One region of the Bradyrhizobium daqingense genome, then DNA from elsewhere that is predicted to be linked to it. Evidence: predicted binding sites of a transcription regulator. Region 1 holds the regulator's gene; each other region holds the start of a gene.
The links. The regulator HrcA, encoded in region 1, represses chaperone genes, less so after heat shock. The targets are predictions, from matches to a motif close to GTTAGCACTCNCNNNNNGNGAGTGCTAAC.
Positions count from the first base shown of each region.

Region 2: LPJ38_RS30310 (co-chaperone GroES) is a predicted target of HrcA. The motif match lies at 1,556-1,584, and genes of this name have one in related genera.
Region 3: LPJ38_RS10315 (co-chaperone GroES) is a predicted target of HrcA. The motif match lies at 1,738-1,766, and genes of this name have one in related genera.

Region 1 is NZ_CP088014.1:908,350-911,625, forward strand. It holds gene pncA (bifunctional nicotinamidase/pyrazinamidase) at 16-738, shown strand; gene grpE (nucleotide exchange factor GrpE) at 887-1,504, opposite strand; gene hrcA (heat-inducible transcriptional repressor HrcA) at 1,599-2,687, opposite strand; gene rph (ribonuclease PH) at 2,856-3,276, shown strand, end outside.
Region 2 is NZ_CP088014.1:6,340,444-6,343,719, forward strand. It holds gene LPJ38_RS30300 (O-linked N-acetylglucosamine transferase, SPINDLY family protein) at 1-958, shown strand, start outside; gene LPJ38_RS30305 (usg protein) at 963-1,250, opposite strand; gene LPJ38_RS30310 (co-chaperone GroES) at 1,627-1,941, shown strand; gene groL (chaperonin GroEL) at 1,988-3,276, shown strand, end outside.
Region 3 is NZ_CP088014.1:2,168,633-2,171,908, reverse strand. It holds gene LPJ38_RS10330 (hypothetical protein) at 1-12, shown strand, start outside; gene LPJ38_RS10325 (protein phosphatase CheZ) at 74-859, shown strand; gene LPJ38_RS10320 (hypothetical protein) at 1,021-1,542, opposite strand; gene LPJ38_RS10315 (co-chaperone GroES) at 1,858-2,154, shown strand; gene groL (chaperonin GroEL) at 2,265-3,276, shown strand, end outside.

The sequences.
Region 1 (3,276 bases):
AAGGGGAGGCGAACGATGCTTGATCGGCGACAAATCCTGGCGATGCTTGGAACGACGGCGCTGGTGACTCTCGCGCCCACGGCGATGCTAGCAGCTTCATCGATCAAGCCGGATGAGGCGTCCGCGCTGCTCGTGATCGACGTGCAGAACTGCTTCCTGCCCGGCGGGAGCCTCGCGGTGAAGGACGGCGAGCAGGTGGTGCCCGTCATCAACAAGATCGCGAAAGCGTTCGCCAACGTGGTGCTGACGCAGGACTGGCACACGCCCGGCCACGTCTCGTTTGCGTCAACGCATTCCGGCAAGAAACCGTTCGAGACCGTCGATCTTCCCTACGGCAAGCAGGTGCTGTGGCCGGACCATTGCGTGCAAGGCACCGAGGGCGCCGCGCTGTCGAAGGACCTTGCGATCCCGCATGCCGAGCTCATCATCCGCAAGGGCTTTCACAAGAACGTCGACAGCTACTCGGCCTTCCTCGAAGCCGACGGCAAGACCTCGACGGGCCTTGCCGGCTATCTAAAGGGGCGCAAGATCAAGCGCGTCTTCGTCGCAGGGCTGGCGACGGATTTCTGCGTGGCCTGGACGGCGCTCGACGCGCGCAAGGCGGGCTTCGAGGTCTATGTGGTGGAGGACGCCTGCCGCGGCATCGACACGCAGGGCTCGCTGGCAAAGGCCTGGGCCGATATGGCCAAGGCCGGCGTGAAGCGGATTCAGTCGGGTGATATCGCCGTGAGCGCTTAGGCGGCACGCTCAACCGCCAAACCCTCATCCTGAGGAGCGCGCGACTTCGCGCGCGTCTCGAAGGATGAAGGCCCCGCCGTTACATCTTGGCCTGCATGGTTCGAGACGCCGCGCAAAGGCGCGGCTCCTCACCATGAGGGTCTGAGACTCAGTTCGGCGCGCCGCTCGATTCGTTGTTGTTGGCTGCAGGCGCGGGCTTGGCGCCGCCCTTGGCGACACCGACCAGCGCGGGACGCAGCACGCGCTCGCCGATGGTGTAGCCGGCCTGCACCACCTGCACCACGGTGCCCGACGGCACCGACGCATCGGGCACCTCGAACATCGCCTGCTGGAAATTCGGATCGAACTTCTGTCCCTGCGGATCGAATTTCTTCACGCCGTGCTTTTCCAGCGCATTGAGCAGCGAACGCTCGGTGAGCTCGACGCCTTCGATCAGCGAGATGAGGCCGGGATCGGCCGCAGCACGCGTCTCGGCCGGTACGGCATCGAGCGCCCGCTGGAGATTATCGGCGATGTCGAGCACGTCACGGGCAAAGCCGGTGATGCCGTAGAGGCGGGCGTCGGCGACTTCCTTGGTGGTGCGCTTGCGCAGATTCTCCATCTCGGCCAGCGTCCGCAGCATGCGGTCGCGCGCTTCAGCGGCTTCCTTCTGCAGCGTTTCGACCGAACCCGGCTCCGGATCATCGGGCATGATGTAGGGTTTCGACACCACGGGCTCGCCGGTCGCTGCAGTCGTGTCTTGGGGTTGCCGGTCTTGCTCGGTCATCGGCTCTAATCTCGAACTCGTTTCAGGGATGTTGGCCCGGATATCGTGCCTTACCTTGCGAAAATCAAGCGCCCGTGATCGGCGGAAACGCCGGTCAGCCCCCCAGAAGGCGGCTGACGATGCGGGCCGCGTAGTCCACGGTCGGGATCACACGGGCATAATTCAGCCGCGTCGGGCCGATCACGCCCAGGACGCCGACGATGTGACCGGCGGCATCCCGATAGGGCGAGATGATGGTCGAGGAGCCCGACAGGGAAAACAGCTTGTTCTCCGAGCCGATGAAGATGCGCACGCCTTCGGCGGTCTCGGCCCGGCCGAGCAGGTCGATGACGCCGCGCTTGGTCTCGAGATCGTCGAACAACAGGCGCACGCGCTCCAGATCCTCCAGCGCGTGCAGATCTTCCAGCAGATTGGCGTGGCCGCGCACGATGAGCTGGCGGTCCTCGTTCTCGCCGCCGGACCAGCTTGCGATACCGGCCGAGATCACCTTCTGCGTCAACTGGTCGAGCTCGGCACGGGCCTCGGCAAGCGCGGTCTCGAGCTCGAGCCGTGCCTCGGCCAGCGTGCGGCCGCGGATGCGCGCATTGAGGAAATTGCCGGCCTCGGTGATGGCCGAGGAGGGAACTCCGGGCGGCAGCGTCAGCACGCGATTTTCGACCTGGCCATCCTCGCCGACCAGGATCACCAGCGCCTTTTCCGGTTCCAGCCGCACGAACTCGATGTGCTTCAGCCGCGCATTGGATTTCGGCGTCAGCACGACCGCGGCGGCGCGGGTCAGGCCCGACAGCCGCATCAGGGCCTGGTCCAGCGCCGCCTCGACCGACTGCGCCTCGCCGACGGAGGAGAGCTGGCTCTGGATCGAAGCGCGCTCGGCCTCATTGAGGTCGCCGACCTGCATCAGGGCGTCGACGAAGAAGCGTAAGCCGAGTTCCGTCGGCAGCCGGCCGGCGGAGGTATGGGGCGCATAGATCAGGCCGAGCTGTTCCAAATCGGCCATGACGTTACGGACCGAGGCCGGCGACAGCGGCATGGCGATCAGGCGGGAAATGTTGCGTGAGCCCACGGGCTCACCGGTCGCGAGATAGCTTTCGACAATTTGACGAAAGATGTCGCGGGAACGCTCGTTGAGCTGGGCAAGGCCTGCGCGCGGCGCGATCAGATTGATCGGATCGTGATGGGCCACAGACGGTAACTCCTCTCAGATACTCATAATTTGTCCATCCCGGACGCATCTGACAAGCGTGGCGTTGGCGGGGCCGCCATCGGGGGTGAAAAAACCTTGCCGCCCACCCTCACCCCCCCTACAAGCACCGCGAACAGCCCTACCCCTGCGAGTTTTGGAGGATTTCCCATGCGGCCAAGCCGCCGTGCGCCCGACGAATTGCGCCCCGTGACGCTGGAGCGCGGTGTCGTCAAATATGCGGAAGGCTCCTGCCTCGTGAAATTCGGCGACACCCACGTGCTGGTCACCGCCACGCTGGAAGACCGCCTGCCGCCGTGGCTGAAGGGCCAAGGCCGCGGCTGGGTCACCGCCGAATACGGCATGCTGCCGCGCGCCACCTCCGAGCGGACCCGCCGCGAAGCCTCGGCCGGCAAGCAGAGCGGCCGCACCGTCGAGATCCAGCGCCTGATCGGCCGCTCGCTGCGCACCATCGTCGATCTCGAAGCGCTGGGCGAGCGCCAGATCACGGTCGATTGCGACGTCCTTCAGGCCGACGGCGGCACGCGCACGGCCTCGATCACCGGTGCCTGGGTCGCGCTTGCGGATTGCA
Region 2 (3,276 bases), 2.6 Mb from region 1:
TGCGACGACGAGCGAGTTCAAGAAAATCGCCGATCGCTGGCGTGACGCTTCGCAATGGACCGACGATCGTCTCGCGGCCGAGATCCGCGCCGATGGCGTCGACATCCTGATCGATCTGTCCGGCCACACCAGAGGAAACCGCCTCGGCGTGTTTGCGCGCAAGCCGGCGCCGATTCAGGTGCACGGCTGGGGCCATGGCACCGGCACCGGGCTGCCGACGATCGATTATCTGTTCTCGGATCCCGTCGCCATTCCGTCCGCGGTCCGGCATTTGTTTGCGGAAACCATCGTCGACCTGCCGTGCTTCGTGACGCTGGCGCCTCTGCCCGACGGGATTGCGCGGACACCGGCGCCGGCGATGTCGAACGGCTTCGTCACGTTCGGCGTCTTCAACCGCATCAGCAAGATCTCGGACGAGGCCGTGGACGTCTGGTCCAGGATTCTCGAGCGGGTGCCGGGCTCACGACTCCTGATCAAGGATGTTGCGCTTGACGATCAGCTGGTCCGCGGCAATCTGCTGGCGCGGTTTGCCGCTTGCCGATTGCCGGCCGAACGCGTCGATCTGCTCGGAGCCACTTTGCGAAGCGAGCATCTGGCTTCGTTCAATCGCGTCGATATCTGCCTCGACCCGTTCCCGCAGAATGGCGGCGTCAGCACATGGGAAGCCCTGCAGATGGGCGTGCCAGTGGTGGCGAAGCTCGGAAGCAGTCTGCCCAGCCGCGCCGCCGGCGCCATCCTCACCGCACTCGGCCTGCCGGACTGGGTCGCCGACAGCGAGGAGGCCTATGTCGAGATCGCGGCAACCCGTGCAGCCGGGATCGCCGACCTCGACAGATTGCGCCGCGACTTGCCCGGACGGATCAACGCCTCGGCTGCCGGCAACGCCTTCTCATATGCGCGCGGGGCGGATGCCGCATACCGCGCGATGTGGAAGCGCTACTGCGACCGCGGGGCCTGATCGCTCAATGCAGCCGGAACACGCCGTCCACAGCGCGCAGCTCGGTCGGCTTGATCAGCTTGGAATGCGCCACAGTGACTGAATGGAGCGGACCGTCGAGCTTTTCCTGCCAGAACGCCAGGAAATCCTTCAGCGCCGGAAATTTCGGAAACATGTCGTAATTCTGCCAGACGTAGGTCTGGAGCAGCGAGGGATGATCCGGCATGCGATAGAGGATTTGCGCCGTCGTCAGCCCGTAACCCAGCATCTGTTTCCGGAAGTCCTCGGAAACGCCCCCACTCCGCAGTCCCATGCCAAACCTCCTTTGCAGGAGCGCATCGAGGGGCGGCTTGGTCGGTGTGCCCTAAGAGCCACCCGGTCCTGATGCGCTCACATGAGAGAAATGTGACGCAAACTGACAACCCATCTCAAGCCCAAAAGTTTAACAAGCTGTTGAAATTCAACGCGTTAGCAGCAGATGTAGCACCGTGCTAATACGGGCGCGGTCTCGGTTAACGCTAGGAAATAGATTCTGGCAGTCCGTGCTTCCGGGTGCTGATTTTTCTGCTAGAAGCCCTTGCCCCCGCAAAATTCCTGTCCTATTTCAGGCTCGCCCGTGCTAGCACTCACGGGCATCGATTGCTAACAATCTTGAAATCTCAACCCGAGCAAATGCTTAGGAGGACTGCATGAAATTCCGTCCGCTTCACGACCGCGTCGTGGTCAAGCGCATCGACGCAGAAGAGAAGACCGCTGGCGGCATCATCATTCCCGACACTGCCAAGGAAAAGCCCTCCCAGGGCGAAGTCGTCGCCGTCGGTCCCGGTGGCCGCGACGAAGCTGGCAAGCTGATCCCGATCGACCTGAAGATCGGCGACCGCGTGCTGTTCGGCAAGTGGTCCGGCACCGAGGTCAAGATCGACGGCCAGGACCTGCTGATCATGAAGGAGAGCGACGTGATGGGCGTTCTCGAGGTCACCGAGTCCAAGAAGAAGGCGGCTTAAGAGCCCCTCTCCTCCCTCCAGTCAAACATCTCAAGGAAAATTCCAGATGGCAGCCAAAGAAGTCAAATTCTCGGTTGAAGCGCGCGACAAGATGCTGCGCGGCGTCGATGTTCTCGCCAACGCGGTGAAGGTCACGCTCGGTCCGAAGGGCCGCAACGTCGTGCTCGACAAGTCGTTCGGCGCTCCCCGCATCACCAAGGACGGCGTCACCGTCGCCAAGGAGATCGAACTCGACGACAAGTTCGAGAACATGGGCGCGCAGATGGTGCGCGAAGTCGCCTCCAAGTCCGCTGACGCGGCCGGCGACGGCACCACCACCGCCACCGTGCTTGCCCAGGCGATCGTGAAGGAAGGCGCCAAGTCGGTCGCTGCCGGCATGAACCCGATGGACCTCAAGCGCGGTATCGACCTCGCGGTCGAGGCCGTCGTTGCGGACCTCCAGAAGAACTCCAAGAAGGTCACCTCGAACGACGAGATCGCCCAGGTCGGCACCATCTCGGCCAACGGCGACCAGGAGATCGGCAAGTTCCTCTCCGACGCCATGAAGAAGGTCGGCAACGAGGGTGTCATCACCGTCGAGGAAGCCAAGTCGCTCGAGACCGAGCTCGACGTCGTCGAGGGCATGCAGTTCGACCGCGGCTACATCTCGCCCTACTTCGTCACCAACGCCGACAAGATGCGCGTTGAGATGGACGACGCCTACATCCTCATCAACGAGAAGAAGCTCTCCTCGCTGAACGAGCTGCTGCCGCTGCTCGAGGCCGTGGTGCAGACCGGCAAGCCGCTGGTCATCGTCGCCGAGGACGTCGAAGGTGAAGCGCTCGCGACCCTGGTCGTGAACCGCCTCCGCGGCGGCCTGAAGGTCGCGGCCGTCAAGGCTCCGGGCTTCGGTGATCGCCGCAAGGCCATGCTGCAGGACATCGCGATCCTGACCGGCGGCCAGGCGATCTCGGAAGATCTCGGCATCAAGCTCGAGAACGTCACGCTCAACATGCTCGGTCGCGCCAAGAAGGTGATGATCGACAAGGAGAACACCACGATCGTCAACGGCGCCGGCAAGAAGGCCGACATCGAGGCGCGCGTGGCCCAGATCAAGGCGCAGATCGAGGAGACCACCTCGGACTACGACCGTGAGAAGCTCCAGGAGCGTCTCGCCAAGCTCGCGGGCGGCGTCGCGGTGATCCGCGTCGGCGGCGCGACCGAGGTCGAGGTGAAGGAGCGCAAGGATCGCGTTGATGACGCGATGCATGCGACCCGCGCGGCTGTCGAGGAAGGCATCGTCCCGGGCGGCGGCGTCGCCCTGCTCCGTGCCTCCGAGCAGCTCAAGGGCCTTCG
Region 3 (3,276 bases), 1.3 Mb from region 1:
TTCCGGCTGTGAACTTCGTGTTAAATCGCTTCTGCCTACAAAGACGCGTGAGTGAGGTGGGGGGAGTTTTCTGATGGCTGTTCACCGCAAGCGTTTCCGTGTCGAAGATATCGCCGGTGGCGAGATGCCCATTCTCGACGTAACCGAAGAGGCGACTCCGATGCATAGCGAGATCATGGCCGAGCTGCGTGCGATCCGTGCACAGATGGCGAAGGGCTCCGTGCCCTTGTCCGGCAGCGCTGCCATGGCGGCGATCGACGCCTCCACGGCACACGAGCTTGCCGAAGCCCGCACCATGCTCGATACCTATCGTGCGCAGATCGAGCAGTGCGAGAAGCTGAAGGTCGAACTCGACCTCATCCACGACGCCATCGATCGCACCAAGCGCGAGATCGCGACGCTGCACGGCAAGAGCTTCGACGGCGGCGAGATGGCCAAGGTCAATGGCGAGCTCGGCGCGGTCGTCGGCGGCACCGAGCAGGCGACCCAGCAGATTCTCGAAGCCGCCGAATCGATCGACCAGGCGGCCAGCGCGATGTCCAAGGTGCAATCGGCCGATCAGCAGAAGCGGCTCGCCGACGATATCCAGGAGCGCGTCATCTCGATCTTCGAAGCCTGCAACTTCCAGGACCTGACCGGCCAGCGCATCAGCAAGGTCATGGGCACGATGAAGTTCATCGAGCAGCACATCAATGCGATGATGGAGATCTGGGGCGGCGTCGACGCGATCAAGGCCCATGTGCCCGCACATGCGCATGTCGACAACCGCACCGAAGAAGAGAAGCTTCTCAACGGCCCGAAGCTTGCCGGCGACGTCGGCCATGCCTCGCAGGACGACATCGACGCGCTGTTCGACTGAGCGGAGAGCATACGGAAAAGCAAAACGCCGGCCCCGGGCCGGCGTTTTTGTTTTGGGGATTTATCTCACTCTGTCATTCCGGGGCGGTCCGCAGGACCGAACCCGGAATCTCGAGATTCCGGGTTCGCGCTTCGCGCGCCCCGGAATGACGGAAACGATTATCACGCCCGAGGCGCGCAGCGGACGTAGACCATGTTGCCGTAACGGACCGCGGCGTCCTTGTCGATGAAGCGGGTGATCAGCACGCGGCCGTCGAAGGAGACGATCTCGCGGTCCTGGTCGCCGGGGGTGGGACCAGCGGGCCCAATGTAGTTCTTGCCGCTGGGCGAGCCCTTCAGCCGCAGCTCCTGCGGCGTCGCCTGGTCGGCCAGATGCATGATCACGCCGCCGGAGGAACCGGCGGTGATCACATAGGGATTCCTGCACTGGGCCCTGGCCGCCGCTTCGGTACGGGCGCGATCGGCCGGGTTCTGGAACGAGGCGAGACCCCAGCGGCCGACGATCTCGTCGGCGCGGATCGTTGCGGGCATTTCGGGAGCAACTCCCGGTTCGGCCGCGGGCGGCGGCGGAGAGGACGTCAAGGACGGCAGGCTGAAGCCGCCACCGCAGGCGCCCAGCAGCAGCGCCAGACAGGAGGCGGCGGCAAGATTGGCCACCGTGCGCGCGCGAGCTGAACTGATCATGGCATTCCCCCCAACAAGACCACGGCCGCACCCCTCCCGCAGCCAAGCGCAAAATCGATGCCGGAGCAATGACGTCCTTTGATACGCCGATGCCCCGAACGAGTTTCCGATGCCACCATCCTATATCCGCCTCAACAATCGCTTAACCACCTTTGCTTGACAGGATCGCGGCCAAGCCATATTTCCGGGCGCACTATTAGCACTCGGAAAGCCCGATTGCTAAGCGCGCCGTTCGGTCCTCGGGGAGAGGTTGGACGGAAGCGCCGCCCCACCCACTTCCACTACTTCCGAAGCGAGCCTCCAAAGGGAAACGTCATGGCTAAATCCAAATTTCGTCCGCTGCATGACCGTGTCGTGGTCAAACGTATCGACGCCGAGGAAAAGACCAAGGGCGGCATCATCATTCCCGACACCGCCAAGGAAAAGCCGTCCCAGGGCGAAATCGTCGCCGTCGGCCCCGGCGGCCGCGACGAGACCGGCAAGCTGATCCCGATCGACCTCAAGGTCGGCGACCGCGTGCTGTTCGGCAAGTGGTCGGGCACCGAGGTCAAGATCGACAATGAAGAGCTCCTGATCATGAAGGAGTCGGACATCATGGGCGTTCTGGCCTAAGGCCGTCCGCCTGAACAGCCGCTGAATGTCATGCCCGGATCGGACGATCCGGGCATCCATCGTTCCGAACCAGCGGCAAGACACATCACGAAACACGAGGGATTGCAGAAATGGCTGCCAAAGACGTCAAGTTTTCCGGAGACGCGCGCGATCGCATGCTGCGCGGCGTCGACATTCTCGCCAACGCCGTCAAGGTGACGCTCGGCCCCAAGGGCCGCAACGTCGTCATCGAGAAGAGCTTCGGCGCGCCCCGCATCACCAAGGACGGCGTCACCGTCGCCAAGGAGATCGAGCTCGAGGACAAGTTCGAGAACATGGGCGCCCAGATGGTGCGTGAGGTCGCCTCCAAGACCAACGACCTCGCCGGCGACGGCACCACCACCGCGACCGTGCTGGCCCAGGCCATCGTGCGCGAAGGCGCCAAGGCGGTTGCCGCCGGCATGAACCCGATGGATCTCAAGCGCGGCATCGACAGCGCGGTTGCGGCCGTGATCAAGGACATCGAGAAGCGCGCCAAGCCGGTCGCCGCCTCCTCCGAGGTCGCCCAGGTCGGCACCATCTCGGCCAACGGCGATGCCGCCATCGGCAAGATGATCGCCCAGGCGATGCAGAAGGTCGGCAACGAGGGCGTCATTACCGTCGAGGAGAACAAGTCGCTCGACACCGAGGTCGACATCGTCGAGGGCATGAAGTTCGACCGCGGCTATCTGTCGCCCTACTTCGTCACCAACGCCGAGAAGATGACCGCCGAGCTGGAGGACGCCTACATCCTCCTGCACGAGAAGAAGCTCTCGGGCCTGCAGGCCATGTTGCCGGTGCTCGAAGCCGTGGTGCAGTCGGGCAAGCCGCTCGTCATCATCGCCGAGGACGTCGAAGGCGAGGCGCTGGCCACGCTGGTCGTCAACCGCCTGCGTGGCGGCCTCAAGGTCGCGGCCGTCAAGGCGCCGGGCTTCGGCGATCGCCGCAAGGCCATGCTCGAGGACCTCGCGATCCTCACCGGCGGCCAGCTCATCTCCGAGGAACTCGGCATCAAGCTCGAGAACGTCACGGTGAAGATGCTCGGCCGGGCCAAGAAGGTGGTGATCGACAAGGAGAACACCACGATCGTCAACGGCGCCGGCA